DNA from 3 places in the Undibacterium sp. TC9W genome. Region 2 is predicted to be linked to each of the others. Evidence: predicted binding sites of a transcription regulator. Region 2 holds the regulator's gene; each other region holds the start of a gene.
The links. The regulator sigma-54, encoded in region 2, starts transcription at its own class of promoters, with help from an activator protein. The targets are predictions, from matches to a motif close to TGGCANGNAANCTGCTTT.
Positions count from the first base shown of each region.

Region 1: ACO0LN_RS21420 (circularly permuted type 2 ATP-grasp protein) is a predicted target of sigma-54. The motif match lies at 4,083-4,100, and genes of this name have one in related genera.
Region 3: ACO0LN_RS14210 (TorF family putative porin) is a predicted target of sigma-54. The motif match lies at 1,782-1,799, and genes of this name have one in related genera.

Region 1 is NZ_JBMPPJ010000017.1:24,589-34,472, forward strand. It holds gene ACO0LN_RS21405 (peptidase) at 1-651, opposite strand, end outside; gene ACO0LN_RS21410 (transglutaminase family protein) at 827-1,633, opposite strand; gene ACO0LN_RS21415 (alpha-E domain-containing protein) at 1,644-2,594, opposite strand; gene ACO0LN_RS21420 (circularly permuted type 2 ATP-grasp protein) at 2,610-4,049, opposite strand; gene ACO0LN_RS21425 (hypothetical protein) at 4,258-4,674, shown strand; gene ACO0LN_RS21430 (hypothetical protein) at 4,774-5,082, shown strand; gene panB (3-methyl-2-oxobutanoate hydroxymethyltransferase) at 5,197-6,009, opposite strand; gene ACO0LN_RS21440 (hypothetical protein) at 6,116-6,466, shown strand; gene ACO0LN_RS21445 (DMT family protein) at 6,514-6,861, opposite strand; gene folK (2-amino-4-hydroxy-6-hydroxymethyldihydropteridine diphosphokinase) at 6,891-7,388, opposite strand; gene pcnB (polynucleotide adenylyltransferase PcnB) at 7,385-8,740, opposite strand; gene ACO0LN_RS21460 (HAD family hydrolase) at 8,737-9,426, opposite strand; gene hda (DnaA regulatory inactivator Hda) at 9,428-9,884, opposite strand, start outside.
Region 2 is NZ_JBMPPJ010000013.1:50,385-60,268, forward strand. It holds gene ACO0LN_RS18485 (ABC transporter permease subunit) at 1-714, shown strand, start outside; gene ACO0LN_RS18490 (ABC transporter ATP-binding protein) at 725-1,453, shown strand; gene ACO0LN_RS18495 (alpha/beta hydrolase family protein) at 1,810-2,532, shown strand; gene ACO0LN_RS18500 (enoyl-CoA hydratase/isomerase family protein) at 3,088-4,182, opposite strand; gene hpf (ribosome hibernation-promoting factor, HPF/YfiA family) at 4,884-5,231, opposite strand; gene ACO0LN_RS18510 (RNA polymerase factor sigma-54) at 5,339-6,829, opposite strand; gene lptB (LPS export ABC transporter ATP-binding protein) at 6,841-7,596, opposite strand; gene ACO0LN_RS18520 (LptA/OstA family protein) at 7,598-8,161, opposite strand; gene lptC (LPS export ABC transporter periplasmic protein LptC) at 8,182-8,826, opposite strand; gene ACO0LN_RS18530 (KdsC family phosphatase) at 8,823-9,356, opposite strand; gene ACO0LN_RS18535 (KpsF/GutQ family sugar-phosphate isomerase) at 9,356-9,884, opposite strand, start outside.
Region 3 is NZ_JBMPPJ010000008.1:247,477-257,360, forward strand. It holds gene ACO0LN_RS14200 (ammonium transporter) at 1-496, opposite strand, end outside; gene ACO0LN_RS14205 (P-II family nitrogen regulator) at 517-855, opposite strand; gene ACO0LN_RS14210 (TorF family putative porin) at 872-1,630, opposite strand; gene ACO0LN_RS14215 (accessory factor UbiK family protein) at 2,078-2,320, shown strand; gene ACO0LN_RS14220 (YifB family Mg chelatase-like AAA ATPase) at 2,347-3,870, shown strand; gene ACO0LN_RS14225 (DUF2076 domain-containing protein) at 3,951-4,700, shown strand; gene ACO0LN_RS14230 (DUF1800 domain-containing protein) at 4,923-6,662, shown strand; gene ACO0LN_RS14235 (DUF1501 domain-containing protein) at 6,682-7,884, shown strand; gene ACO0LN_RS14240 (ATP-binding protein) at 7,856-9,884, opposite strand, start outside.

The sequences.
Region 1 (9,884 bases), on a different contig from region 2:
AAAATACTGGTTCTTTTCATCTATCGTGACGAAATGGGTGATGGCCAGTTTATTGTCTTCATACACCAGCAAATCCAGCGGCAAACCAACAGACACATTAGAACGCAGGGTAGAGTCCATCGAGATCAGCGCACACTTGGCGGCCTCATCAAGCGGCGTTGCCGGGGTGACTACGCGGTCTATTATGGGTTTGCCATACTTCGCTTCACCAATCTGGAAGTAAGTGTTTTCATTGTGTGATTCGATGAAATTACCGGCAGAATAAATCTGGAACAAACGACAGCGCTCGCCCTTGATCTGGCCACCAAAGATCAGGCTCACATTAAAGTCTATGCCAAACTCAGACAGCGACTTGGCGTCGCGGTGATAGACAGTGCGCACGGCTTCACCCAATATGCGGGCTGCCTCATACATATTCGCCGCAGTCCAGATACTGTTGCCGTTGGCATCCACATGATCAGACACCAGTTGACGTATCGATTGTGAAATCGACAAGTTACCAGCTGTCATCAGCACCATGGTGCGGTCGCCAGGGTTCTCAAACACCGACATCTTGCGGAAGGTGCCTACCTGATCCACGCCTGCATTGGTGCGTGAGTCGGAGAGAAACACCAGCCCGGCGTCCAGGCGCATGCCAATACAGTAAGTCATAGTGCAGAGTTTTGATCCATAGAAACTAGAATTCTACCCGAAACCGGAGCATTGAAATACGCTTGTCACATTTGTATGCAATGCCTGTAACAATTGAACAGGGCCCAAATCATGGACACATTCGTGGACAATTCGTGGACACGCTCATGGTCGTATGCATGAACGTATTCATACCTTATCGCGGCGTTACCTGCACCGTTACACTCAAGGTTTCCAGCCCGCCGCCACGGCGCACGCCGCGTACCGGCGCTGCTGAATCATAATCGCGCCCTATGGCCAGGCGGCAATAAGAATCGGTCATCAAAACGGCATGCGTGGCATCCACGCTGACCCAGCCGCTATAGTCGGCATCTTCTACCCACACATCGACCCAGGCATGGCTGTCGGCATGGCCAGTGGATTCCGGGTCAATATAACCAGAAACGTAGCGTGCCGGTATGCCACGAGCATGGCAGCAGGCCAGCATGATGTGGGCATGGTCCTGGCAGACGCCTCGGCCCAGCAACAGGGCATCGCTGGCACTGGTTGTGACGATGGTTGCACCAGTCTGGTACTCGACTGCACCACGAATGTGCGTCGCCAGATTAAGCAGTGCAGCCGTGCTGGTCTTGCCGCTATCAGGCAAGTGCTTCTGCGCAAAGTCCATGATGGCTGGCACGGGTTCTGTCAGCCGTGTCGGCACGGTAAATACCAGGGGCGAAAAAGTATCCTGGTCGGTGATGCGGCCCTGGTAAGGCGTGCTCAGTTCAACCACTCCTTCGGCGATGATGGCAACCTCATGATGCTGGCCAGTAATGGTCAGGGTATGCGAAGGATTACCATAAGCATCAATGTAGGCATGGCGTTGCCCGGCCGTTTTGATCTGCCAGGAAATCGCATGCTGATGCAACTCGGCACGTGGTGTCAGGCGCAATTGCTGTATGGTGTAGGTCACCGGGGCCGAATAACGGTAGATGGTCTCGTGACGTATAAAAAGTTGCATGATATTTTTCTCAAGCCGCCAGCGGCACCAGGAAATCGCGGCTGACGCGGTTACCCAGATCAAAAATGTTTTCCAGGAAACGCGTCAGGTTGTCATGCAAACCTTCTGCCAATATCTCTTCGATGCGGGCAAATTGCAATTCTGCATGCAGCTTACCAGCAAAACGCTCAGTGTCTGCTGACACATCATTACGCACTTCCTTGAGGTTGGCTACGACTTCATCCATGCAGGCCAGCAGAGAGCGCGGCATGTCACCACGCAGCATCAGCAATTCTGCCACCCGCTCTGGCGTTATGACATCGCGATACACCTTGCGGTAAATTTCAAAACCGGATACTGAACGCAGCAGCGCTGCCCAATAATAGAAATCTCTTTGCAGACTGTCATTGCCGCGCCCACTTTCCTTGGCACCATGGAACTTCACATCCAGTATCCTTGCCGTATTGTCGGCACGTTCTATAAAGGTACCAAGGCGGATGAAATGTACCGCCTCGTCCTTGAGCATGGTGCCCAGTGTCACGCCACGTGACAGGTGAGAGCGATACTTGACCCATTCAAAAAACTGGCTGGGGTCGTTTTCCAGTATCGTGTCCGACAGCCTGTCCTGCATATCCAGCCAGGTCGCATTCTGGGTTTCCCATACCTCGGTCGTCAGCGTACCGCGCACGGCGCGGGCATTCTCACGCGCCTCCTTCAGACAGGACGCGATGGACGACGGGTTCATCGGGTCCCGGACCATGAAGTCCAGCACATCCTTTTTCGTCAGCAAACCATATTGATGGTCAAAGGCAGACTGCAATTCAGAGATGCCCAGCATGGCACGCCAGCCACGCTCAGCATCCTCAGCAGACTGTGGCAACATCGAAGTCTGGATGTTTACATCCAGCATACGGGCAGTATTTTCTGCGCGCTCGGTATAGCGCGCCATCCAGAACAAATGATCAGCGGTACGGCTCAGCATGGTATTTCTCCTGATTTAATTTTCTAATATCCAGGTATCTTTGGTCCCGCCACCCTGTGAAGAATTCACCACCAGCGAACCTTCCTGCAAGGCCACCCGCGTCAAGCCGCCAGGCACCATGGAGATCGTTTTGCCAGACAAGACAAAGGGGCGCAAATCAATATGGCGCGGGGCGATGCCGCTTTCAACAAAGGTGGGGCAGGCTGACAATGCCAGCGTAGGCTGGGCAATATAACCATCAGGCTTGGCCAGCAAACGCTGACGGAAATCTTCTATCTGTGCCTTGGTTGAAGCCGGACCCACCAGCATGCCGTAACCACCTGCACCATGTACTTCCTTGACCACCAGATCGTCCAGATTTGCCAGGGTATAAGACAGGTCATCTGGCTTGCGGCACTGGTAAGTTGGCACGTTATTCAATATCGGTTCTTCCGTCAGGTAAAACCTGATCATGTCCGGCACGAATGGGTAGATCGATTTATCATCCGCGACGCCCGTGCCTATCGCATTCGCCAGCGTTACGCGTCCAGCACGATACACCGACAGCAAGCCCGGCACACCCAGGGAAGAATCAGGCCGGAAAGCCAGCGGATCAAGAAAATCATCATCAATACGGCGGTAAATCACGTCCACCCGTTTTGGCCCACGCGTGGTGCGCATGAAGACCGCATTGTCATTGACAAACAAGTCCTTGCCTTCTACCAGCTCAACACCCATCTGCTGAGCGAGGAAGGCATGTTCGAAATAAGCCGAGTTATACATGCCCGGCGTCATGACTACCACGGTAGGGTTATCCACACCCATGGGCGCGACAGAGCGCAGGTTATCCAGCAACATGTCAGGATAATGATCAACCGGCGCAATCTTGTTACGTGCAAACAGCTCAGGAAAAAGCCGCATCATCATCTTGCGGTCTTCCAGCATGTAAGACACGCCAGACGGCACCCGCAAATTATCTTCCAGTACGTAGAATTCACCCTCGCCAGCCCGCACAATATCCACACCCGCAATATGGGCATAAATATCAGAAGCGACTGAAATACCCTGCATTTCAGGGCGATATTGGGCATTTTTATAGATTTGCTCGGCAGGGATGATGCCCGCCTTGATGATATTCTGGTCGTGATAAATATCATGAATAAACATGTTCAGCGCCTGCACCCGCTGCGCCAGGCCCTTTTGCAGCTGCGCCCATTCACCCGCATGAATAATGCGCGGGATAATGTCAAACGGGATCAGCCGCTCAGTACCCGCATCGTCGCCATACACCGCAAAGGTAATGCCCACCCGTCGAAAGCTCAGGTCAGCCTCGGCCCGCTTGCGTTTCAATCGTTCGGCAGGCTGTTGTGCCAGCCAGTTGCAAAACTCACGGTAATGTTCCCGCGTCAATTCTCCGCCCGCGCCACCATTTACAGCGGCATCATAGGCATGCATTTCATTGAAAAACTTGGCCATGTTCTAGTCTCGTGGTTACGGTTCCAATACAGCATATCAAGAAACGTGCCAGATAACACTGTGGCTAACCGTAGCGTGGTTTTTTTGTTGCGATCAAGCGGTGACGTTTGCATGTGTCTTGCTTTCGCACGCTGGTAAGCTGGTTTAGCTGACAATAGTACAATACTTATTTTTATCATGGTTCAACCTATATACTGGGACAACAAACATGGGAACATACATTAGCGTAAGAGGCTGGATCGCATGTCATGAAGAGAGTGTTCCTCAAATCAAGGAAGTCATTTCATCTTTCATTGCCAGAGCAGAGGACTACGGATTTGACGCTGAGCTTGCCGAAATGTATAACCAGGGATGGGTGATTCCAGATACGCATATCAATTGGACGCATTATATTTTTTACGGTGCGGATATCCGCATTCAGCGTCTAGGCTACATACGAGATCAATTAAAAACGCTGTCGAAAGAAATAAAATATTCAGAAGACGAGATAAGTATCAATCTGACAGGGATATTTCACGCAGACCATGAAGATGGGACTGAGAGCTATGTCTGGAAATTAGCTGATGGTGAGTTTCATGAGGAAAAACAAATAATTGCACTGTCGCCTTATGGCGATCCTAGTTGAAAGAGCGGAGATATTTACCTGTCCAGATATTTCATCGCGACTACAAATACTGGGCTCAATTAAGAAAATCACATTCAAATTCTTGCGTCTTTAAATAATATGACTAATCAAAAGTGCCTTGATTTTATTAAATGGTTTGATGATGTGTTAAATGATAAACCTGCAATGCTAGGCTCAGTTTCGGACATTTCAGCAATGCTTTATGTCGTGGATAACATAAAGCATATATTGTTGTTTGATGAGAGATTGCCGCAGCAATTGTCTTGGAATGAATTTCTGGTTGATAGAAAATTAGTTCAAGATATGAAGCCAATCCCGGTTGAAGAGAATTGGGATCTTGAAAGCTTCGTTAAACTAAGACATCAATATTTGAAATGGATAGAAGATTGGCGTGCTGAAAGTCGGTAAATATAGTGTACATGCCTGATGCATATTGCTGGCCAGAGTACTGGTCGATACGATAGATAGCTCTGGCAGCCAGAATTCTAATCAGGCTGCCAAAGCCAAAATGGCAAACCAGATTCAGAAACTATGCTCCAGCGCCGGGAAAGATTTATCCTTTACCGCTGCCACATAAGCCTGTACCGCGGCATCAATACTGGTCTGGCCTTCCATGAAGTTTTTCACGAAGCGGGCTTTGCGGCCAGGGAACACGCCCAGCAGGTCGTGCATGACGAGTACCTGGCCTGAGCAATCGACGCCTGCGCCTATGCCTATGGTGGGGATGTGCAGGGAATCTGTGACGTCCTTGCCCAGGCTGGCAGGTATCGCTTCCAGCACCAGCAACGTTGCACCGGCTTCCTGTACGGCCAGGGCTTCAGCTTTGAGCAGGTTGGCGGAGGCGTCGGTCTTGCCTTGTACCTTGTAGCCACCTAGCTGATGCACGGATTGTGGTGTCAGCCCCAGGTGGGCGCAGACCGGTATCGCGCGTTCTGTCAGGAACTTGATGGTCGGTGCCAGCCAGTGGCCGCCTTCGAGCTTGACCATCTGTGCGCCCGCCTGCATCAGTTGCACGGCGTTGTTGAAAGCGGCTTCCGGTGTCGCATACGTGCCAAAGGGCATGTCGGCCACGACCAGTGCCTTCTGGTTACCGCGTGCTACTGCCGCAGTGTGATAGGCCACATCTTGCAGTGTCACTGGCAGGGTGGAGTCATGTCCCTGGCATACCATGCCAAGGGAATCACCGATGAGCAAAATCTCGACGCCGCAACGGTCCATGAGGGAAGCGAAGCTGGCATCGTACGCGGTGAGCATGGTGATTTTTTCACCCTTTTCACGCATTGCGATCAAGCCAGGAATGCTTACTGCTTTACGGTCTTGCAAATATTCAGCCATTCTTTTTCTCCAGAGGTGATGCTGTCATTTGGTTTTTTTTGACAGCGATTTTGTCTCCACCTACATCCTCAAATTTATTTTTTGTATTCTTTATTGTGCTTGCTTCTTGAATTCTATTGCTGTTGATCGACCAGGCCGGGTGTCGTCCCGGCGGCCGAAATACTTTCTTTGCTTCGCCAAAGAAAGTATTCAAAGAAAGGCGACCGCAGACTCGCTCCCTGCGGGAGTACCCATTTATGCAGCGCAAAAAATGGGAAATGTCCGCAACTCGCTTTGCTCAAACATCGGCCATTTCTTATCCATTTTCTGCGCTACACAAATGGCTTCGTCCCAAGCGGATGAAGGTCAAAAACAACAGCAGCGTCAAAAGCAACTGCAAATTCAAAAGCAACTGCAAATTCAAAAGCAACTACAAATTCAAAAGCAACTACAAATTCAAAAGCAACATCAAAAGTAGAACATGGATTGATTTACCATTTGTCCAGTTTTGATCTACTTATTGTTTTAACTTCTAAAGATAAAATAAACTGCGCCCACTAAACACAAGCCTGCCCACACATAATCAAGCTTGAATGGCTGGCCCATATAAAACATGGCAAAGGGCACGAAGACGATCAGGGTCAGGGCTTCCTGTAATATCTTTAGCTGGGCCAGACTGTAGGCAGTGTAGCCTATTCTGTTGGCGGGCACTTGCAGCAGGTATTCGAACAGGGCGATGCCCCAGCTGATAAAGGCGGCTACCCACCAGGCTTTGCTGGACAGGCTTTTCAGATGGCCATACCAGGCTACCGTCATGAAGACGTTGGAGAGTATCAGCAAGCCTGTGGTTTGCACAATGATGGGGATTTGCATAGGGCCTCGCTTATCGCCTGGTCAGGCGTTCAGGTAATGGGTAATTCTTGTATGCGTTGCTTAGCCACCGCGGCGACATAGTCTTGTGCGCGGCCTTTGCCGGGGATGTTGATATCGGCAGACAGTAGCAGCAGGGGCAGCAGCACAAAAGCGCGTTCTGTCATGCGCGGATGGGGGATTTGCAAGTCGGTCGTATTGATTTCTTCATCGCCATACAAGAGCAAATCCAGGTCCAGGGTACGTGGTGCATTGCGGTAGGGGCGCTCGCGGCCGTGCGCCAGTTCTATGGCTTGAAGGTGTTGCAGCAAGTCGGCGGCACTCAGGCTGGTCGAGAGTTCAGCGACTGCATTGACGTAATCGTCACCGCTAGAATCTATGGGTGCACTGCCAAACAGGGCAGACCGCGCCACGAGAGTGGTGTCTGGCAATTGCGCCAGCGCGGCGATCGCTTTGCTGACGGTGGCCGCGGCGTCACCGAGGTTGGCACCTATGCCGATAAAAACCTGCAAATTTACTTGCATGCTCATTCGGCTGCAGCGGCTGCTTTGCGTGGGGCGCGGCGGCGGGGCTTGCGTTTTTTTGCGCCAGCTTCGGCTGTCTTGGGTTTGCTGTTGATCAGTTGCTCACGTTCAGCGCTGTCGCCTTCCATGAAGTCTGTCCACCATTCACCGATTTCTTCATCGATCTCGCCCGAGGCGCAACGCAGCAGCAAGAAGTCATAACCTGCGCGCAGGCGCGGATGTTCGAGCACTTTGTAGGGGGTTTTGCCTGCGCGTTTTTCAAAGCGGGGTTGCATGGCCCAGATGTCGCGCATGTCGGAGCCTATCTTGCGTTGTATCGCCAGGGCATCGGTTTGTGTATTCAAGACATCATCGGCTGCCAGGTGCAGGGCAGGGATGGGGAATTCGCCAGCGGCTTTATAGGCTTCCCATTTTTCCACGACCTGGTGCCATAACAGGGATGCAAACAAAAAGCCTGGTGAAACTGGCTTGCCTTGTTGTACGCGTGCATCGGTATTGGCCAGCGCCAGGGTGACAAATTTTTCGCCCAGGGGTTGCTCCAGCACCACGTCCAGCAAGGGCATCAGGCCATGGTGCAGACCTTCTTTGCGCAGTTGCTGCAGGCATGCCATGGCATGGCCGCTAGTCAGCAGCTTAAGAGTTTCATCAAAGACGCGCGCTGCAGGCACATTGTTGATCAGCGGCGCCATGACCGCGATGGGTGCGCGGGTGGCGGCATCTATCGTGAAGTTCAGTTTTGCGGCAAAGCGCACTACGCGTAGCATGCGTACCGGGTCTTCGCGGTAACGGGCTTCTGGCACGCCGATGATGCGCAGGGTTTTCTTTTTGATGTCTTTCATGCCGCCGTGATAGTCGAGCACTATCTGGGATGCCGGGTCGTAGTACATGGCATTCACGGTAAAGTCGCGGCGGGCGGCATCTTCATATTGTTCGCCAAAGGTATTGTCGCGCAGCACGCGGCCATGTTCATCCTTGGGCGCACCATCGGTTGCAGACCCGCGGAAGGTGGTCACTTCAAGCAAGTCCTGCCCAAACATGACATGCACGATCTGGAAGCGGCGGCCTATGATAAAGGCGCGGCGGAACAGGCGCTTGACCTGTTCAGGCGTGGCATTGGTGGCAATGTCGAAGTCCTTGGGTTTGACACCCGTCAGCAAGTCGCGCACTGCACCACCGACGACAAAGGCCTTGAAGCCATTCTCTTGCAGGGTCTGGGTGATGCGTATGGCATTCGCGGACACCATTTGCGGGTCTATGCCATGGTCTTTATGATTCAGCACAGTTGGCTTTTGGTTGGCGCTGGCGGCATCGCTCTTGTTTTTTACGCCCAGTATTTTGCGAATAAATTTCTTGATCATTGCTTGTCAAACAGGTGAAGTTGAGGCCAACCTTTTGCCAGTGCATGGGCACTTAATTTGGCATTGGGATTGGTTGCGACAGGATGGCTGACGCGTTCCAGCAGCGGTATATCATTTTGCGAATCGCTGTAAAAATAACTATGGTGAAAGTCGCTAAGCTGCCTCAGCGGTGTCACGTCTTGCTTTACCAGCCAGTCTTGCAGATGTACGACCTTGCCAGGGCCTGAGCTGGGCACACCCAGCAGCTTGCCGGTGATGTTGCCTGCAGCATCCAGCTCAGGTTCTGCCGCCATCAAATGCTGTACACCCAGCGCAACGGCGATGGGGGCTGTTACAAAACGGTTGGTGGCAGTGATGATGGCGATCAGGTCGTCCTGGTCCTGGTGCTTCTTGATCAGGTCGTAGGCAGCAGGCAACAGCGCAGGATTGATGACTTCCTGCATGAATTGTTGGTGTAAGTCATCCAGTTTGGTACGCGGGAATTGCGCCAGTGTACCAAGCGCAAATTCCAGGTACTCAACCGGGTCCAGCGTGCCAGCCTGGTATTGCGTAAAAAACTCTGCATTGCGGCGGGCAAATTCGTCGGCATCAACAGCACCGACGCGACACAGGAACTGGCCCCATTCAAAATCAGAATCGATGGGGATCAGGGTGTGGTCAAGATCAAATAAGGCGATATTGCGCATACTATTCTGTCGTGTTTTCAGGGTCCTGCTGTTGCTGCAACATCAGTTCGCGCAGCAGAGGCAGGGTGATGGGGCGCTTGGTCACCAAAGAATAATGGTCCAGCTGGTCGAGGATATTGCTTAGCGTACTCATATCACGACGGTAATGGGTAATCAGATAGGGTAACACGCCGGGGGATATCTGTATGCCGCGCGCCTGGGCCGCTTTTTCCAGAGCAGCTATCTTGTCTTCGTCAGTCAGGCCATGTACCTGGTAGATCAGGCCCCAGCCAAAGCGGGTGCGCAAGTCGTCACGTACATTCAAAATCATCGGCGGGCGGTTGCCTGCGCCAATCAAAAAACCGCCACGTGCACGTGCTTCATTGAACAGATTGAAGGCGGCAATCTGGTTCAGCGGCGACAATTGGTCGCAATCGTCGAGCAGGTAGAGGCTGACACCGTCAGTAAAGTCAAAGGCA
Region 2 (9,884 bases):
ATCAACAAAGGCACGGTACATGGTTTGATCGGCCCTAACGGTTCCGGCAAAAGTACCATGATGAATGTGTTGACTGGCATCTACCAGCCTACCGATGGCGTGGTGGAGTTTGGCGGCAAAGTCATCTCGGGCAGCACGCCATCTGCCATTGCTCTGGGTGGTGTGGCACGTACTTTCCAGAACGTGCAATTGTTTGGCGAAATGACGGCGACAGAAAACATCCTGGTTGGCTTGCATAGCACCTTCCGCAGTAATGTGGGCGATGCCATGTTGCATACGCCACGCTATCTGCGTGAAGAACGATTGGCAAGAGCACGTGCTGCCAGCATCCTGCAATTTGTTGGTCTGGCTGACCTGGCCAATGAAGAGGCGCGCAATCTGCCTTATGGCAAACAACGCCTGCTTGAAATCGGTCGCGCACTCGGCCTCAATCCACAACTGCTGTTGCTCGATGAACCTGCCGCTGGTTTGACAGCGCCCGACATCAAGGATCTGATCGCCATCATCCGCAAGATACGTGAACACGGTATTACCATCATCCTCATTGAGCATCATATGGATGTGGTCATGTCGATTTGCGATACCGTGACTGTGCTGGATTTTGGCCAGAAAATTGCAGAGGGCAAACCCGCAGCAGTGCAGGCCGACCCTAAAGTGATAGAAGCCTATCTCGGTGGCAGCGTAGCTGATGCCGCTGAAGTTACCCCAGCCTGAGGAGAATGCAATGTTAACTATTTCAAATCTGCATGCAGCCTATGGCAAGGTTGAAGTCTTGCATGGTATTTCCATGGAAGTGCCCAAGGGTAAAGTCGTCACACTGATAGGTTCCAACGGTGCCGGCAAGACCACCACCATGCGCGCCATATCGGGCATGTTGAAGCCTAAAGAAGGGACGGTGACACTGGCTGGTAAAGATGTCACCGGTCTCGATTCACACAAGATCGCCAGGGCAGGTCTCGCACATTCACCAGAAGGGCGGCGTGTGTTTGCCACCATGTCGGTGACAGACAATCTCTTGCTCGGTGCCTTCCCGCGTTTCACCCGCAGCCGCCCGCGTGGCGACATAGAAAGCGATCTGCAAAAAGCCATGGAATTGTTCCCGCGTTTAAAAGAACGCAAGAACCAACTGGCGGGTACTCTGTCTGGCGGTGAACAACAAATGCTGGCGATGGCGAGAGCGGTCATGCTCAATCCTGACGTGGTCTTGCTGGATGAGCCCTCCATGGGCCTGGCACCGATATTGGTCGATGAAGTCTTCCGCATCATCGTGCGCCTGAAAGAGCAGGGTACCACCATGCTGCTGGTGGAGCAGTTTGCAGCGGCTGCTTTAGCCGTGGCTGACTATGGCTATGTACTGGAAAACGGCAAGATTTCCGTGCATGGCCCTGCAGCCAGTTTGCAAAATGATCCGGCTGTCAAAGCGGCTTATCTGGGTGGTGGTGCGCAGCACTGATAGTAGTGCATACGCAAGTTTATGCACGTTCAGGGAATGGGGAGCTTGCTCCCCATTTGCATTTTTATCGCAATGCTGGCAGGGCTGTGATATTTTCTTGATTTTTCCTAGGTAAATCACGCATGCCCATGGACATCAATTCGTTTTCTTCGTGCTTCCGCCACATCATTCTGGCTTCCATCACACTCTTTTGTGCTTCCGTGATGGCTGCACCTGTACTGCAAGAACACAGCATAAAAATCGATGGCAAGCAAAGGCGCTATTATCATTTATCTGATCCGGCTGCGACTACATCTGGCCATCCTGTATTGCTGGTCAGCGGTTCTGGATGCGATGATTTTGCAGTTCGTTTGCCCATGTTTTTCGAACGCTATTCCGGAACGGTCAATGTCTATTACCTGGAAAAACCTGGCGTTGCCAAAAATGCCGATGGCAGCAAGTGCTCAGCAGAATTTCAGGCAGCAGATCAGCTTTATAAGCGATTGTCAGATCATTTGAAATTCTTGGCGCTGCAGCCTGAGCTTCAAAAAATGCCTGCACGGTCTATTGCAGTTTTAGGCTTTTCTGAAGGCGGAGCTGTCGCTCCTTATATTGCCAGGGACAGTCATAAAATAGGCTGGCTGGCGACCGCAGGAAGTGGTGGTTTGTCGCAGAGTGAAGAATTTCTGATCTTTGCAGACCGCGGTGTGGAACCTTATGCAAAACCGTTTTCGCGTGACTATTTTTTACACGTCTATGCAGACATCAAGAAAGACGGCAAGAGCCTCAAGAAAGAGTTTTTTGGACATACATACGCGTATTGGTCTGGGCATCTGTTTAATGATCCTCTGAGCGTGTATGCGAACCTGGGCATTCCCATGGTGGCAGCAATGGGTGAGAAGGATGAGAGTGTGCCGATAGAATCAGGGCGTGCATTGCGGGATTACTTTTTGAAGCATCCGGAAAAAGATTTTCAGTTCGTGGAATTTCCTGGGGCCAGTCATGGTTTGAGGACTGGGGACAGGAATGGGGCGCAAGAGTTTATTGCGGGGTTGGCGGGGTGGTTTAAGGGGGATAAGAAGGCGTTTGAGTTGAAGTGATACGCGCTTATCAGAAGCCACCAGCTTTGAAATTTACGGCACACATAATGACGTCATTCCTGCGTGGTTTTGGCAGGAATCTAGTGGCGTTTGTTGCCTACTGTTAGGTATATTAATTTCAAATTCGTAGTGCTTTACGTATCTGTTTTCAAATACGTGTACACGTTATTAACGATTGCAGGTCGGGGGTAGCCCGACAGCTACTCACTTTTCTTGTCTCGCCAAGAAAAGTAAGCCAAAGAAGGCGACCCAGGCGTAGTCGCCCCCTAAAGGGGGTTCCCGTTTGTGCAGTACAAAAAATGGGAAGGCCCGAAACTCGCTCCCCTTGCAGGGCGCACAATCGCTTGCAAGCGATTGCCGTTACGCAGGCGTGCAGCATGCTGCACGAAACCCCTGCTACACCTCAGACAGCGGCTCTTCTTAATCCATTTTCTGTACTGCACAAACGCCGTCTACACATGGGAACTGCGGAAAATCAAAAACAACGTCATCGCGACCTTCGTGCAAATTTCGTGAGCTACGATTGATCAAAGCTTTGATCGGTCATCCTTGCAATTACCCTTCTAAATACCGCAAAGGATGCGCATGAGCAGGCCAGGCTTCTGCAAAGAATCCTGTCACTTGTTCTGCTGTCACTTCAGCCAAAGTGGCAGGTGACCAGCGTGGTGTATTGTCTTTGTCCACTACCAGAGCACGCACACCTTCCAGCACTTCGCCATGCTTGAAGCAATGGCGTACCATGTTTCTTTCCATGCGCAGGCAGGCTGATACTGTCATGTCTTTACTGCGGCGTAGTTGTTCTAGCGTGACTGACATCAGCAATGGCGAACGTTTTTGCATGGTGGCCAGTGTTTGTTGAGCGAATTCGCTGTTGTCTTGCTGTAGTTTTTCACAGATGGCAATGACACTATTGCCCGCGAAGATGCCATTGATGGCGGCGTGTTGTGCAGCCAGTTTGCTGGTATCTGGTTTTGCCTGGTCTGCAAAAGTTGCCGCGAAATCGCGTATCGCCTGGCGCAGGTCCGTGGCCGTGCTTTCACTGATTAAGTTCATCACTGCAGGTATTTCTGCAGTAGGTATATAGACATCCGCCAAGCCTGCATAGATGGCATCAGCGGCGGTAATGATCTCGCCAGTCAGCCCTAGGTAAGTACCGATTTCGCCTTCAGTACGTGACAGGAAATAACCGCCACCTACATCCGGGAACAGACCGATATTCACTTCCGGCATGGCCATCTTGGTACGCTCAGTGACGATGCGCAAACGGCAATCTTCACCCGCCTGCGCGATACCCATGCCACCACCCATGACCACGCCATTCATCAGGGCGATATAAGGTTTTGGGTAGAAATGGATTAAATGATTTAAGGCATATTCTTCGGTGAAAAAATCTTCCAGCAGGGCAGAGTCACCTTTGGGTGTGGCCGTTCCGACGTCATAGAAGAAACGGATATCACCACCCGCGCAAAATGCCTTTTCACTGCTGCTGTGGATAAACACCGCACGCACATTCTGATCATCCTGCCAGGCCAGCAAGGTCGTCGTCATTGCTCTTACCATATCGAGAGACAGCGAGTTGAGTGCTTTGTGCCTGTCGAGAGTGATGTAGCCTATATTGTTCTTGACGGAGGTAAGTACAAATTCGCTCATAATGTTGACTATGCAGGGTAGGGGATGAAGCTGCTATTTTAACTTTGTCAGGCTTGGTAGTCACGGGGTGTATATGTTTATGAGGAAATAGCGTAAGGGCGGCATGTTCGTTGCTGTTAGGTTTGACTTTTTGGGTTGCTGTTGCTGTTGAGTTTGACGTTGCGGTTGCTTTTGACTTTTCGCAGTTCCCATGTGTAGCCGCCATTTGTGCAGTACAGAAAATGGAAAAAGAAGAGCCGCTGTTTGAGCCGCAGGCGAGTTTCGGATCTTCCCATTTTTTGTACTGCACAAATGGGCACCCCGTAGGGGCGGCTACGCCTGGGTCGCCTTTCTTTGAATACTTACTTTGGCGACGCAAAGAAAGTATTTCGGCTGCCGGGACGAGACCCGGCTTGTATCCACGGAGGGCAATCGCTTTAGTCAAAGCGCCACTTGTAACAAGCACCATGGCATACAGCGAACGTCACTGGATTCCAGCTAAAAGCACGCTGGAATGACGTTAATAAAAATGCCGTGAATCAACTAATTCGCAGCTTTTTGAGCGATGGACGTGACAAGTAGTAATAAAAGTAAACTATTTATTTGAAATTTAAAGCATCAAAAACCAGCCGTACAAAGAAACCATTCACCCAACAAAAAGGACGCCTTCTAGCGTCCTTGTTTTGGATGTCCGCAACCCTGTTCGGGCAAGGACTGGGGTCTTATGAAGCCGATGCCGGATCAGGTATGTGCTTGATGGCGTCGTGCTGATGGTCTTGCATTTTATCTTTATGCTTGATGACCTGGCGATCAAGTTTATCTACCAGTGCATCAATGGCTGCATACAGATCATGCGCCAGACTTTCAACGTGGATATCTTTACCGCTGATATGCAAATTAATGTCAGCTTTGTGTCGTTTATCCTTTTCCCGGAGCTTGTCCACCGTCAGGATGACGGCGATATCAATGACCTGGTCGAAATGCCGCCTGATACGTTCTAGTTTGGTATGTACATATTCACGAATTGCAGGAGTTACTTCGACGTGATGTCCACTGATGGTGAGATTCATACTGTGCTCCTATAGTGATGTTGCTTGCTATAACGATACGCTCTCAGCATTTATTTGCCTTGAGCTAAATCATATATAGCAATTCAAACCGTGATTACAAGGACTGCTTACAAAGATTTACGCAAACTGACTGGGGGGATTTTGAGGGCTTCACGGTATTTGGCAACTGTCCGTCGGGCAATTACCATGCCCTGTTCACCCAGCATGTCTGCAATTTTGCTATCAGAGAGTGGGCTTTTCTGGTCTTCTGCTCCTATCAACTGCTTGATGAGTGCACGTATCGCGGTGGAAGATGCTTCACCCCCTGTTTCCGTCGCGACATGGCTGCCGAAAAAGTACTTCAACTCAAACATGCCATGTGGGGTCAACATGTATTTTTGGGTTGTTACACGTGAGATAGTGCTCTCGTGTAATCCTAGTGTATCAGCAATTTCGCGCAAAACAAGGGGGCGCATTGCAACAGCACCGTGGGTGAAAAAATTGCGTTGCCTTTCGACTATGGCTTGTGCAACGCGCAATATAGTCTCAAAACGCTGCCGCATATTCTTGATAAGCCAGCGTGCTTCCTGCAATTGTGCGCCCATGCCAGCTTCACCACGGTTTTGCTTCATGATGTTGGCATACATGCTGCTGACTCGCAGCCTGGGCATGACATCCTGATTCAGCATGACTTGCCAGCCGTTGCCGGATTTTCTGACGATCACATCGGGTACAACATAGTCAGATTCATCCGCAGCAAAGGCCAGGCCGGGGCGCGGTTTGCACTGGCGGATGACAGTTTGTGCATCGCGCAAATCTTCGTCATCGCAATCGAAGATTTTCTTGAGTTTGGTGAAATCTCTTTGTGCAAATAAAGCCAGTTGTGTTTCAACAATTTGCAATGCCAGCCTGCGTATGACGAAAGCAACTTTTGGTAAACGCCTGATTTGCAAGGCCAGGCATTCAGACGGGCTGCGCGCACCGACACCTGCCGGGTCAAAGCTTTGCAGCATGTTCAGCGCAAATGCCAGCTCTTCTGGTTCTACGCACAGCTCCAGTGGCAAACTGGCATGTATTTCATCTAATGTTTCGGTCAGGTAACCGTTATTGTCGAGCGCATCGATCATCAACTCGACCAGAGCACGGTCACGCGGTTCGCGCAGGTTCAGGCGCATCTGTTCCAGCAAGTGCTCGCGCAAGGTGATATGAGCAGCACCCAGCTGCGGGCGGCCATCCTCATCATCGCCAGATTTGCTGCCATGCTGTACATCATCAAAGCCCCAGTCTTCTTCGCTGGAGGTGGTGCTGTCATTGCTGATGACGGTTTCTGCATCTGCGGCAGCCGGTTCTGCTGACCTGTCACTGTCTTCTCTTGCTGCCGGTGCTTCCATGCCGGCATCGGTAGAAGTACTGCTGGTATTGATGGCACCGTCGGCCAGCAGGCGTACGGCGTGATCGAGGGGATCATCGACACGTTCCAACATGGGGTTATCAGTCAGCAGCGTCTCCAGCTCCTGATGCAATTCCAAAGTGGATAACTGCAATAATCGTATTGATTGCTGCAATTGCGGCGTTAAGGCCAGATGTTGTGAGGTACGTAGTTGCAGGCTTTGTTTCATGATGATTCCCGTCACATCCGGAAGTGTTCTCCGAGATAAACGCGACGTACAGATTCATTTTGTATGATGTCGTCAGGCTTGCCGCTGGCAAGTACCGCGCCCTGGTTGATGATATAGGCGTGATCGCAGATGCCCAGGGTTTCGCGCACATTATGATCGGTGATCAGCACACCTATGCCGCGCTCCTTGAGGAAGCGCACGATGCGCTGGATTTCAATGACGGCGATAGGGTCAACACCGGCAAAGGGTTCATCCAGCAAGACAAAGCGTGGATTGGTCGCCAGTGCACGGGCAATTTCGACGCGGCGGCGTTCGCCACCTGACAGTGACAGCGCCTGGCTTTCACGTATTTTTTCTATCTGCAAATCTGCCAGCAGAGCATTGAGCCTTTGCTCAATTTTCTTGGCACCGAGATATTTCCCTTCGCTGTCTTTTTGCAATTCGAGGACGGCACGGATATTGTCTTCTACCGTCAGCTTGCGAAATACCGAAGCTTCCTGTGGCAGGTAAGACAAACCCAGTACGGCGCGCTCGTGAATAGGCAGTTGCGAAATATTCACATCATCAATCGTGATATCCCCGGCGTCGGAAGGTACCAGGCCAACGATCATGTAAAACGAAGTGGTCTTGCCTGCGCCATTCGGCCCCAGCAAACCCACGACCTCGCCGCTTTTCAAGAGCAAGGAAACATCGCGCACCACCTGGCGCGCACCGTAGCGCTTTTGCAAGCCCTTGACAAGCAAGGTGCTGCTTGACTGTGCTGTCATCTTATTTAGCCTGTTTTTCTGGTTTTGGTTGCAAGGTGATGGTGATATTGCCTGAGCCATCTACATGCTGGCCACTGGTCGAATTCGTGCCAACAAAAACATCATTCTTGCTGTCATATGACAGGTATTCACCTTCCTGTTCCTGGGTGACGCGCTTGCCTTCGAGGTAGCGTACCTTGGCCTTGGAAATGAATTTGACGATTTCTGTACTCTGGTTGTATTCAGCACGGTCAGCTTCGCCATCTACCCACAGATCAGGGCCACCATCGCGTTTCTGGCGGAAGGTGACTTTGCGGCCACTGCCACCTGTCAGAACAACAAACTGATCACCATTCGGGGCTTCGGTCACGACAGCACTCTCAGAAGTGACGGTCAGGGTGCCACGCACCAGGGACACACCCTTGGATAATCTGCTGACGCTGGCTTTGCCATCACTGATGCCGTAACCGGCTTTGATGATGGTCTCTTTATTACTGTCGGCTTTTTCTGCATTTGCAGAAACACAGGCCAGGCCCAGGCAGGCCAGGCTGATCAAGCGTGTGACGCTAAATGATGTTTTGATCATGTGCATATTCGCTTTCTTGCTTATTTATTCCCGGTTTTGGGAGCGGGTTCACGTTTCTTGAGTTGAATGTAAACCTTGCTCAGCAATTCCAGGCCTTGGGTTGAATTATTGGCAATCATGCCAGTTGCAGTTGAATGCAGTTTGCCAGTCGTAATTGAAACCGGTTTGTCGGTTTTAACGATGTCTTCGTCCGGCAAGAGCAAAAGATAATCAGACTCCACACGCACAAATTGTGAACTCAGGCCCTCAGGTCTCTCCATGCTGACATTGTCATGCAAGTGAACCTCATCATGCTCGCGCTTGGGTGTGGTCAGTGAAGATTTTTGCGATACAACTGCGAGTTCAGCACGCAGGTGCAGGGGAGGCCTGCCCTGATCAAAGCTGTTGATCTGCGGATGCTTGATTTCTATATTGTCAGTCCGCGGCAAATGCACCAGGCTGTCACCCGTGATATGGTAATTGGCCTTGCCATTGTTTGACAGCCGGATGAAATTGAATTTCTCGACATAGTAATCCGGTGCTGACCTGGCAGAAGTACGGCTTTGCTCATCATCGGCATGGCGACGTATGACTTCCATGACCCAGATGGTGCCCATGGTGATCACGCCCAGCAGGATTACGGCTAGCCAGATGCGGAAGCGGTCTATGGTCATTTGGGGTTTCATGTCAGATATGCTTGTAAAGCATGTTCATATTTACCTTGTGCACGCAGGATGAAGTCGCAGACTTCGCGTGCAGCACCCTGGCCGCCACTGCCCCTGGTGATGTACTGCACACGTTGTTGTACTTCAGCATGGGCATTTGGTACGCTGGCTGCAAAGCCAACCCTGGTCAGTATCGGTAAATCAATCACGTCATCACCGATAAAGCCGCAGTGTTCAGCAGGGATATCCAGCTTCGCCAGTAGTTCAAGAAATGCACTCTTCTTGTCATGGATACCCTGGCTGACATGGCTGATGCCAAGATCAGCCGCACGCTTGCTGACGATGGCCGATTGCCGCGCGCTGATGATGGCCGTGATAATGCCGGCCTGCTGCAAGAGCTTGATGCCTTGCCCATCCAGCACATTAAAGCATTTCATCATTTCGCCGTCTGGCCCAAAGTACAGACTGCCATCAGTCAGTATGCCATCGACATCAAAAATCATGAGCCGGACTTTGCTGGCTCTTTCTACAGAATCTACAGAATTATTCATCAGATCACCTTGGCCCTGGTCAGGTCATGGATATGCAAGGCACCCACCAGCTTGCCGCTGTCGTCAGCGACCAGCAACTGGTTGATGCGGTAAGTTTCCATGACTTCGACGGCTTCGACAGCCAATTGTTCCGGGCGTATGCGTCGCGGCGCGTGGTTCATGACATCGGCAATACGCAACTGGGTAAAGTCGCGCGTGCCATCCATCAGGCGGCGCAAGTCACCATCGGTGAAGATACCCAGCACATGTTGCTGCTCATCCACCACGGCGGTCATCGCCATACCTTTTTTGGTAATTTCCAGCAGCGCAGTTTTCAGGCTGGTTTCTGGCCCAACCTGCGGAATGTCTTCGTTGGTGCGCATGACGTCTCTGACGTGTGTCAGCAGACGGCGACCAAGCGAGCCACCGGGGTGCGAGCGGGCAAAGTCTTCTTCTCTAAAGCCACGCGCGTCCAGTACCGCCACCGCCAATGCATCGCCCAGCGCCAGCGTCACTGTGGTGCTGGCAGTCGGTGCCAGGTTCAGCGGG
Region 3 (9,884 bases), on a different contig from region 2:
TCAAGAACAGACGGTCAAACGAACCGATGAACCTGCCGCCTTCAGTAAATGCCAGTGAATAACCATAGATACACCACAGAACAATAATCACGGCGAAGATCATGAAGACCTGCATCAGGATGGACAGCATGTTCTTGGAACGGACCAGGCCGCCGTAGAACAGTGCCAGGCCAGGTATGGTCATCAGGATGACCAACAAAGTAGCAACCATCATCCAGGCAGTGTCGCCTTTATTTGGCGTTGGTGCAGGTGCGGCGGCAGCACTGGCTGCCGCAGGTTCAGCCGCCGCTGCCGGGGCAGAAGCAGGCGCCACCACAGCAGCAGAAGCCGGAGCCGCTGCAGGTGCAGAAGCGCTGGCCGTCGCAGTAACTGAGGCAGCAGAAGCTGCCGCAGGTTCAGCTTTGGCCGATGCATCCTGCGCCGACGCGACAGAGGTGAAACCGACAGTGACCAGCAAAGCAGCCCCCGCCAGCATGTTCTTCAACAGTTTTTTCATGTGAACTCCCTGGTTAGCTATCAGAGTGCGTCGTTACCGGTTTCACCGGTACGGATACGCACAACTTGTTGCAAGTCATAGACAAAAATCTTGCCGTCACCGATCTTGCCGGTACGGGCTGCGGTTTCTATTGCTTCGATGGCGCGATCAACTATCGCATCATCCACGGCAGCTTCAATTTTTGTCTTGGGCAGGAAATCAACTACATACTCGGCACCACGGTACAGTTCGGTGTGACCTTTCTGACGACCAAAGCCCTTCACCTCGGTCACGGTAATCCCTTGTACGCCTATGGTAGATAAAGCCTCGCGGACCTCATCCAGCTTAAAAGGCTTGATAATTGCGGTAATCAGTTTCATGCTCGCCTCGTTTTTTTTAAAATGTTTTAACTGCTGACAATACCAGTGTCGTTTTGCCTGTGAACTTGCCTGCTGGTGTGACATACAGTTTTTTCTCAGCATTCGTACCCAGCGCTGCGATACCAAAATTCACACCAAAAAACTCTTTATTCACACCGATTTTCCAATCGGAATAAGAATAGGCACCATTGTTCTTGACTGTTTGGTGGCCAGCATGCAGGGCCAGCGTATAACCCTCAGGCAACTCAATGTTTGCACCCAGGTCCAGGTAACCACTGTTCTTGCTGTCGACAAAGCCGAACAGGTTAGTGACGGAGTGTGAATACTTGATATAAGCTGGGCCCATGCCTACCTGGCCGTAGATTTCTGTCGTGTTGGCATCAGCAAAACCAGCTACCTTGTTCAGACCATTGGAAGGGTATATGTAAGTCAGGACGCCGACGTCATAAGATACATCCTTGGTGATTTCGCCTTTTTTACCGGCATAGATATCCCATTCAAGATCGCCACCACCGCCTGCATCCTTGGTCCATTTAATCGTAGATAACCATGTGCCAGCATAAAAGCCACTGGGGTTGTGCACGTAATCTGCACCTCCCTGCAAAGCAGGATCAAGACGCGATTGCGCAATTGCACGATAGCGGTATTCGCTGACCACACCAATATTGAAGCTGACCTCATTGTCTGGCTTAGCTTCTGGCTTGGCATCTTCTGCCTGGGCAAAACCACCAAAGAATGTTGTGACTACAGCAGCGGCGATTACTAGTTTTTTCATTGCGCTTCCCCCTATTGATTAAGATTTGATTAGATTGAACCCTGGACAGAATCTGTGTTCAGCTCATAGCGGCACGCATAGATACTTATGACCATTTGCATACCCACTGCTTGCATCAGGCAAACTCTTAAATTCTTATTTCCCTTCTCTGTTAGCAGGAGTCGTGCCAACCAGGATCTCCCCATCAATAGATTGGAGACAAGGCACGGCGCCCAGAGTGTATTAATATGCGTACAGCCCGATAAACCCTGAGCCCAGCCTGATTTTTATATTGCGCTGCAATACCAGTAGCAGCTTGGGCAAGATGCGCTATCATTGCCACATAGGTAAATTTGCAAGCAAAAAAACAGCTTTACGCACCAATTGCGGGCAAGAACAAATTCGCACAAAAAAGTGGTAACGCATGATTTGCACCAAAGATGTGCATTTACAAGATAGAGGATAAAAATGGACAAGCAAAATTTCTTTAATGACATGCAGGCCAAGATCAGCCAGGCAATCGAAAACTCGCCAGCCAAGGACATAGAAAAGAATGTCAAGGCCATGATGAGCCAGGGTTTTTCCAAGCTGGACCTGGTGACGCGAGAAGAATTTGATATCCAGGCACAAGTGCTGGCTAAGACGCGCGCAAAGCTCGAAGCCCTGGAGGCACGCGTGGCCGCGCTCGAAGCACCACCAAAAGCCGACTAAAAAAAGACAACTAAACCGCAGACCGCATGTCCTTAGCCGTACTTAAAAGCCGCGCCCTGAATGGCATGGATGCGCCACAGGTGACTGTGGAAGTGCATCTGGCCAATGGCCTGCCCGCCTTCACTATCGTTGGCCTGCCCGAAACCGAAGTCAAGGAATCCAAGGACAGGGTCAGGGCTGCCCTGCAAAATGCCCGCTTTGAGTTCCCGAACAAGCGCATCACAGTGAATTTGGCGCCAGCAGATTTGCCGAAGGAATCTGGCCGCTTCGATTTGCCTATCGCGCTGGGTATTCTGGCGGCATCCGGGCAGATCCCTGGAGATGCACTGGAACAATATGAGTTTGCCGGAGAGTTATCACTGTCAGGCGAACTGCGGCCGATACGCGGCGCACTGGCAATGACGTTTGCGATCTGCAAAAGCCAGCAGCACTCGGCACAGGAACCCGCCTTCATTTTGCCACGCGCGAACGCCGATGAAGCGGCGCTGGTCAGCGATGCGGCGATTTATCCCGCTGATTCGCTGCTACAGGTATGCGCTCACTTCGCTGGTGTCGATGGCGAACAAAGACTGGCGCGTCACCATCCAGCCTCCAGACCCAGTCGCCCGACATATGCTGACTTTGCGGAAGTCAAAGGTCAGTTACAGGCAAAACGCGCACTTGAAGTAGCTGCCGCAGGCTCCCATTCGGTACTTCTGATGGGGCCGCCTGGCACCGGTAAATCGATGCTGGCAGCCCGCTTCCCCGGCATCTTGCCAACCATGACTGATCAGGAAGCACTGGAATCCGCAGCAGTACAGTCCCTGACTTCCGGTTTTTCCATAGAAAAATGGAAGGCGAGACCCTACAGGGCACCGCATCACACAGCATCTGCGGTTGCATTAGTAGGTGGAGGTGGAACACCGCGTCCAGGCGAGATTTCTCTGGCTCATCGTGGCGTCCTTTTCCTCGACGAATTACCCGAGTTCGATAGAAAAGTGCTGGAAGTTTTACGTGAACCGCTGGAATCTGGCCATATTACCATCTCACGCGCGGCGCGTCAGGCTGATTTCCCGGCACGCTTTCAATTAATAGCTGCCATGAACCCATGTCCTTGCGGCTACTTCGGGCACAGCAATGGCAAATGCCGTTGTACACCGGACATCATCGCCCGTTACCAGGACAGGATATCCGGCCCTCTGCTGGACCGCATAGACATGCAGATACAAGTCGGCGCACTGCCACATGCGGACTTGCTCAAGCAGGCCGATGGTGAGGCCAGTGCCAGCATACATGCAAGGGTAGAAACTGCTTTTGAGCGACAACAACAGCGCCAGGGCAAAGCAAATAACCTGTTATCGACCACAGAAATTGACCTGCACTGCCAACCGGATGCACAAGCCGGGCAGCTCTTGCGCAATGCCATGACCAAGCTCAACTGGTCAGCCCGCGCCTATCACCGCGTCTTGAAAGTCGCCCGCACGATAGCCGACCTGGCTGGTTCAGCCCATATCGTCACGCCACATGTGGCCGAGGCTATCCAGTACCGGCGTGCACTCCGGGATCAGTAAAGCCGGCCACGGCATTGAAATTATCATTGCCATGACCAGATAGGGGACAGCATTAATGTATCTCTCAACAGGAGTTGATCATGTCCCCGCAAGAAATCCAGGTTTTACAGAATTTTCTCGACCAATTAGTGAAAGTGCAAGACAGCAATAAAGATGCGCAGGCGCTGGCGATGATCAATGAGGCCGTCAGCAAGCAGCCAGATGCACATTATCTGCTGGTACAGCGAGCCTTGTTGCTGGATCAGGCTTTGTCCAATGCGAACCAGCAAATTGCCAGCCTGCAAACCCAGTTGCGTGATGTGCAGGCGCAAAGAAACCCGGCACCGGCAGGCAACTTCCTCGACCCTGCGACGACAGGCTGGGGCAATAGTGCCAGCAGCCGTGCCCAGCCTGCGGCCAGCTACAGCGTCAGTGGGCAAGCATTGCCACCGCCTCTCCCGGCAAGTTATATGAATGCAGCAGCGCCTGTGGCGGCACCGGCGTCAGGCTTTTTTGGTGGTGGCGCTGGCAATGTACTGGGTACGGTGGCAGCCACTGCGGCAGGTGTTGCTGCGGGTGCCTTTCTATTCCAGGGCATAGGGCATTTGATGGGTGGCCAGCATCATGCAGCCAGTACTGACAATGCCGCTGCGCAGCTCAACCAGGGCGGTGGTGATTTGATCCCCGGTTATTTTGATACAGGCAATACCAGCAATCCTAGCAACACCAGCGCCACCAATTCTAATACTGACAGCACTGCCCACGCATCTCCTCTGGCTGATGCTACTCCTTCAGAGTCTGCATTTGCGGATGACAATTATTTTGATGGCGATGATCTGGACCTGGCCTGACCCCAGCCCCTATCCCGCCTGATTACAAACCATCTCATCAGCCCGGCTTCACAAGCAGGCTTGCTTTCCAAACAGGCAAACCTGTTCCTTATCTTGCAGTTGACAGGCCCGTATTTTTGTTACAGCGCGTTACGAAAATGTGGGTAAATATACATATACTGCGTATCACGGTTTATCGATTGATGCGTTATAGATGGATGTCAACGGAAAAGGCAGAGCGAAATGACGACCCGACTGAATTTGCAACATGCCCTGGCTGCCAGCGTGCTGGTCTTGCTGAGTGCCTGTAGCACCACTTCCCAGCAACAGGCAACGGATAACAGCAAACTGCCGCCGGTAGGCAATACGCTGAGCAAAGCCGCAGTGGCGCCAGAAGCCTTGTTGAACCGTCTGAGCTGGGGCAGCAATCCATCCACATTGCAGGCCATGCAGACCTTGGGCCCGGACCGTTACCTTGACCAGCAGTTGCGCGGGCGCAATGCCACCCTGCCTGCTGCGATACAGGCGCAGGTCGATGCGATGACCATTTCGCGTCAGCCTTTCATGGATACCATGCGTGACCTGGAAGCACGTCGCGTTGCCTCTGAACAGCAAAAAGGTACGGACGACACGCTGCGCAAGGAATACCAGCAGGAAATGACACGCCTGGCCAGGGAAGCCGCCAACCGGGCCCTGCTGCGTGACATTTACTCTTCCAACCAGTTGCAGGAACAGATGAGCTGGTTCTGGATGAATCATTTCAATATCCATAGCGGCAAGCACAATATACGGGCGATGCTCGGTGATTTTGAAGAGCAGGCGATACGCCCGAATGCCCTTGGCAATTTCCGTGACTTGCTGCGCGCGACGGTCATGCATCCGGCCATGCTGCGTTATCTTGACAATGAATACAATGCTGTCAACCGCCTCAATGAAAACTATGCGCGCGAATTGATGGAATTGCACACCATGGGTGTTAATGGTGGTTACAGCCAGAAAGATGTGCAGGAGCTGGCCAGGGTGCTCACCGGTGTCGGTGTCAGCCTGAACAAGGATGCGCCGCGCATGAAACCTGAACAGGAAAAGCTGTATGTCAGGAAAGGCATGTTTGAATTCCAGCCGCAGCGCCATGATTTTGGTGACAAGCAAATTCTAGGGCAAACCATCAAGGGACGCGGCATTGCCGAACTTGATGATGTCTTGCTGATGTTGTCCAGGCAACCTGCCACGGCGCGTTATGTGAGCCAGAAACTCGCGCAGTTCTTTGTGGCGGACAACCCATCAAAAGACCTGGTAGAGAAGATGGCACAGCGCTTCCTGCAAACCGATGGCGATATCCCGGCGACCCTGCGTACCATGTTTGACAGCCAGGAATTCGTCGCCTCGCTGGGCAAGAAATTCAAGGACCCGATGCACTATATGCTGGCCTCGGTACGCCTCGCCTATGACGGCAATACCATCGTCAATACCGGCCCCATGCTGAACTGGCTGAATATGATGGGCCAGCAACTGAACGGCCGGCAGACACCGGATGGTTACGCACTTGATGAAAGCGCCTGGGCCAGCTCGGGTCAGATGACAGTGCGCTTTGATATTGCCAGGTCACTCGCGAATGGCAACCCTGGTTTGTTCAAAGTCGATACGCCAGCGCCATCTGCTACAGCGGCGGCAGCTATGCCAGTAGCATCGATGATGACACCGCCAGTTGCTGTAAGCGGCATGCAAGCGCCCGTAATGCCAGCATCGGCAATGTCACCGGCACCTGCAGCATCTGCAATACCAGTACCAGCAACAGCGCAGGCAACAACACCTGCGGCACCGGCTGCACCTAAGCCACCGCCACCGGCGCTGGCAACTTCGGGCTATGTGAAAAACTGGAGCAAGCAATTCAGCCCGGCCACGCAAACTGCGTTGAGCCAGGCAAGTACACCGCAGGAGTGGAATGCCTTGTTCCTCGCCTCGCCTGAAATGATGCGCCGCTAATTCTCACGGAGAAACAGACATGAAACGCCGAGACTTATTGAAAGCACTGGCCTTGCTGCCATCGACTGCCATGCTGGGCATATCCAGCCAGGTCATGGCTGCACCTGCCACACAAAACCGCCTGCTGCTGGTCTTTTTGCGCGGTGGCTATGATGCCAGTAACCTGCTGATACCGACATCGAGCAATTTTTATTATGAATCGCGACCCAATATCGCGATTGCCAGACCAGGTTCAACACCGGATGCAGCCCTCGCCCTGAATGCTGACTGGGGCCTGCACCCGGCCTTGCGCGAGACGATTTATACTATGTTCCAGCAGGGTGAAGCTGCCTTCATTCCGTTTGCCGGTACCGAGGACCTGACGCGCAGCCATTTTGAAACCCAGGACAGCATAGAAATGGGCCAGCCCTTGAATGGCAGCAGGAATTTCCATTCCGGCTTCATGAACCGGCTGGCCAAGGTGCTGGGCAATAATGGCAAGATGACCGCCATGTCCTTCACTGACCAGTTGCCACTGGCCATGCAGGGTAGCGCCCATATTGCCAATACGGCGCTGCGCAATGTCAGCAAGAATAATATTGATCAGCGCCAGCGCGACCTGATCCTGCAAATGTATGCCGACACCAGCCTCTCGCAGGCAGTCAGGGATGGTTTTGCCATGCGGGATGAAGTCGCCCGTGAAATGCAGGAAGAAATGAACAGCGCCAACCGCAATGCGATTTCGACCAAGGGTTTTGAGCTGGAAGCACAAAGAATAGCCAGACTCATGCGCGAAAAATATGCGCTAGGCTTTATTGATGTCGGTGGCTGGGATACCCATGTCAACCAGGGTGGTTCCAGCGGCACCCTGGCGGTCAAGTTTGAAGAACTGGGGCGTGGCCTGGCAGCTTATCGCAAGGAAATGGGCGACAACTGGCGCAATACCACGGTAGTGGTCATCAGTGAGTTTGGCCGTACCTTCCGTGAAAACGGCAAGCATGGTACCGACCATGGCCATGGCAGCGTATATTGGGTATTGGGCGGCGGCATCAAGGGTGGGCAGGTTGCTGGTGAACAGATTGCACTGGAAGCGGGCAAACTGTTCCAGAACCGTGATTACCCTGTGCTCAACGAATACCGTGCCGTGCTGGGCGGCTTGTTTGGCCGCATCTATGGCTTGAACGCAAACCAGCTTGATCAGGTATTTGCCGGTGTCAAGGCAAGGGATCTGGGTTTGGCGTAGGTAATTCCAGCCCGCCATTGCCTTCTGTATGCAGGGGCAGGTCTATATAAAAATGTGTGCCAGTATGCAAGACATCCTGGCCCTCGCCACCTGGCTGCACAGTGTCATGGGCGGCATCCTGCGCCATGTAATAGCCTATGTCGCCATGCATTTGCCGCATGATGGCCTGGGATATGGCCAGGCCAAGGCCGGTACCTCCCTTGGCGCGGGTGTCTGAAGAATCTGCCTGGGAGAATTTCTGGAACAGGCGGTCACGGAAATTCTCGGGTATGCCCGAACCCTGGTCTATCACCTCGATGCGGATCAGATTACCGTCCCTGGGCATGCTCAGTACCTGCACCACGGCCCCCTCAGGTGAATACTTGCAGGCATTCGACAAGAGATTCGCCATGACTTGCTGGAAACGCCCGGTATCCACCATCACCATGGCTTGTTCGAGTTGGCTACCGAGTATGATTTCGGTATTCATGCTGTGAGCAAAGGCCTGGTTATTACTAATGGCTGTCTGCAACAGGTTTTGCAGGGGCAGGCATTCAAAGACGAAGTCCATCTTGCCAGCTTCGATTTTCTGGATATCGAGCAAATCGTTGATGAGCCGCGTCAGGCTCTCGCTATTCTTGTGCGCCATACCCATCAGGGCAGAGATTTTGTCAGGCACCGCCCCCATGGCACCACCCATGATAAGACCCAGCGACCCGCGTATGGCTGTCAGCGGTGTGCGCAATTCATGGCTGACGGTGGAGATGAATTCGCTCTTCATGCGCTCCATCTTGCGGCGCTCGGAAATGTCTCTGACGATGACGATCAGCTTGCGTCTGCCCGCATGGTAATACTCGGTGATCGCCAGCTCTGCCGGGAACAGGCTGCCGTCCTTGCGCATGCGCTCGGCCTCGGTACGCAGGCAGCCGGTTTCCAGAAATTCGCGGCGGCTCATGGCCAAACCCAGCAAATCAGGCTGACCGGGTGGTGAAAAGAACTTGCCATTCTTGCCCACCACCTCGCTGGCCGGATGACCGTAGATCGCCACTGCAGCCGGGTTCAAGGCTTCTATCTTGCCGGTATCATCAATCATGATGATGCCGTCCGCCGCATTCTGGAAGATGGCTTGCAGGCGGTCAGATGAATCTTTGAGCGCAATTTGCTGTTCGGTCAGGTTTTTGAGTAAATGCGCCTGATTGCGGTTGATGACTTCAGCCTGTTGCTTGAGTTCTGTCGTCACGACCAGGTCCTGCTCGCGTCTTTCCAGCAAATTCACCAGTACGCTGAAGGCGGCGACGATAGCCAGGATGCCACTCATGGCGACGATGACGATGCCGGTACTGATTTTACGCCAGTCAGCCAGATATAAATCTTCATCAACAGAAAAATTGATGATCAGCGGATATTTTTCCAGTGACTGTATGGCCGCCATCCGTGTCACAGCTTTGCCACCTTCTGACATACGCGGGTTATTGGTGATCAGCACACCTGATTTCTTGTTTTTTTCATGCACCAGTTCATAGGTACTGCCGGTCAGGTTGCGCATGCCCATGACTTCGCCACGCTCTGGCCAACGTGCCAGATAGGTAAAGTCATTGCGCAGCAAGCCTATGGTGGCATGGCCATCGCCACTGAGTTTTTCATAAAACTGTGAATAGAAAGAAGGCGACATGCCAAGGATGACGACGCCAATGAATTCGCCATCACTGCCCGTCAGCCTGTGACTGAGGAAAAACATCCATTTGCCAGTCGTTTTGCTGCGTACCGAAGAGCTCAAAAAAGTACCCTGCACCGGATTATCGCGCTGGGCGATGAAGTAATCACGGTCTGCAAGGCTATAGGTAGGGGCAGGGAAATTGCGTGAGGTATTGATGACATTACCATCGACATCGAGCACGGAGATAACTTCTACAGCGGGCGACAATGCAGCTTTTTCACGCAGGAACTGGTGAAAATCATGGGTAGATAATTTGCCTGACAGATATTCAGCGCTTACACTCCAGCGATCCTGTATGCGCTCG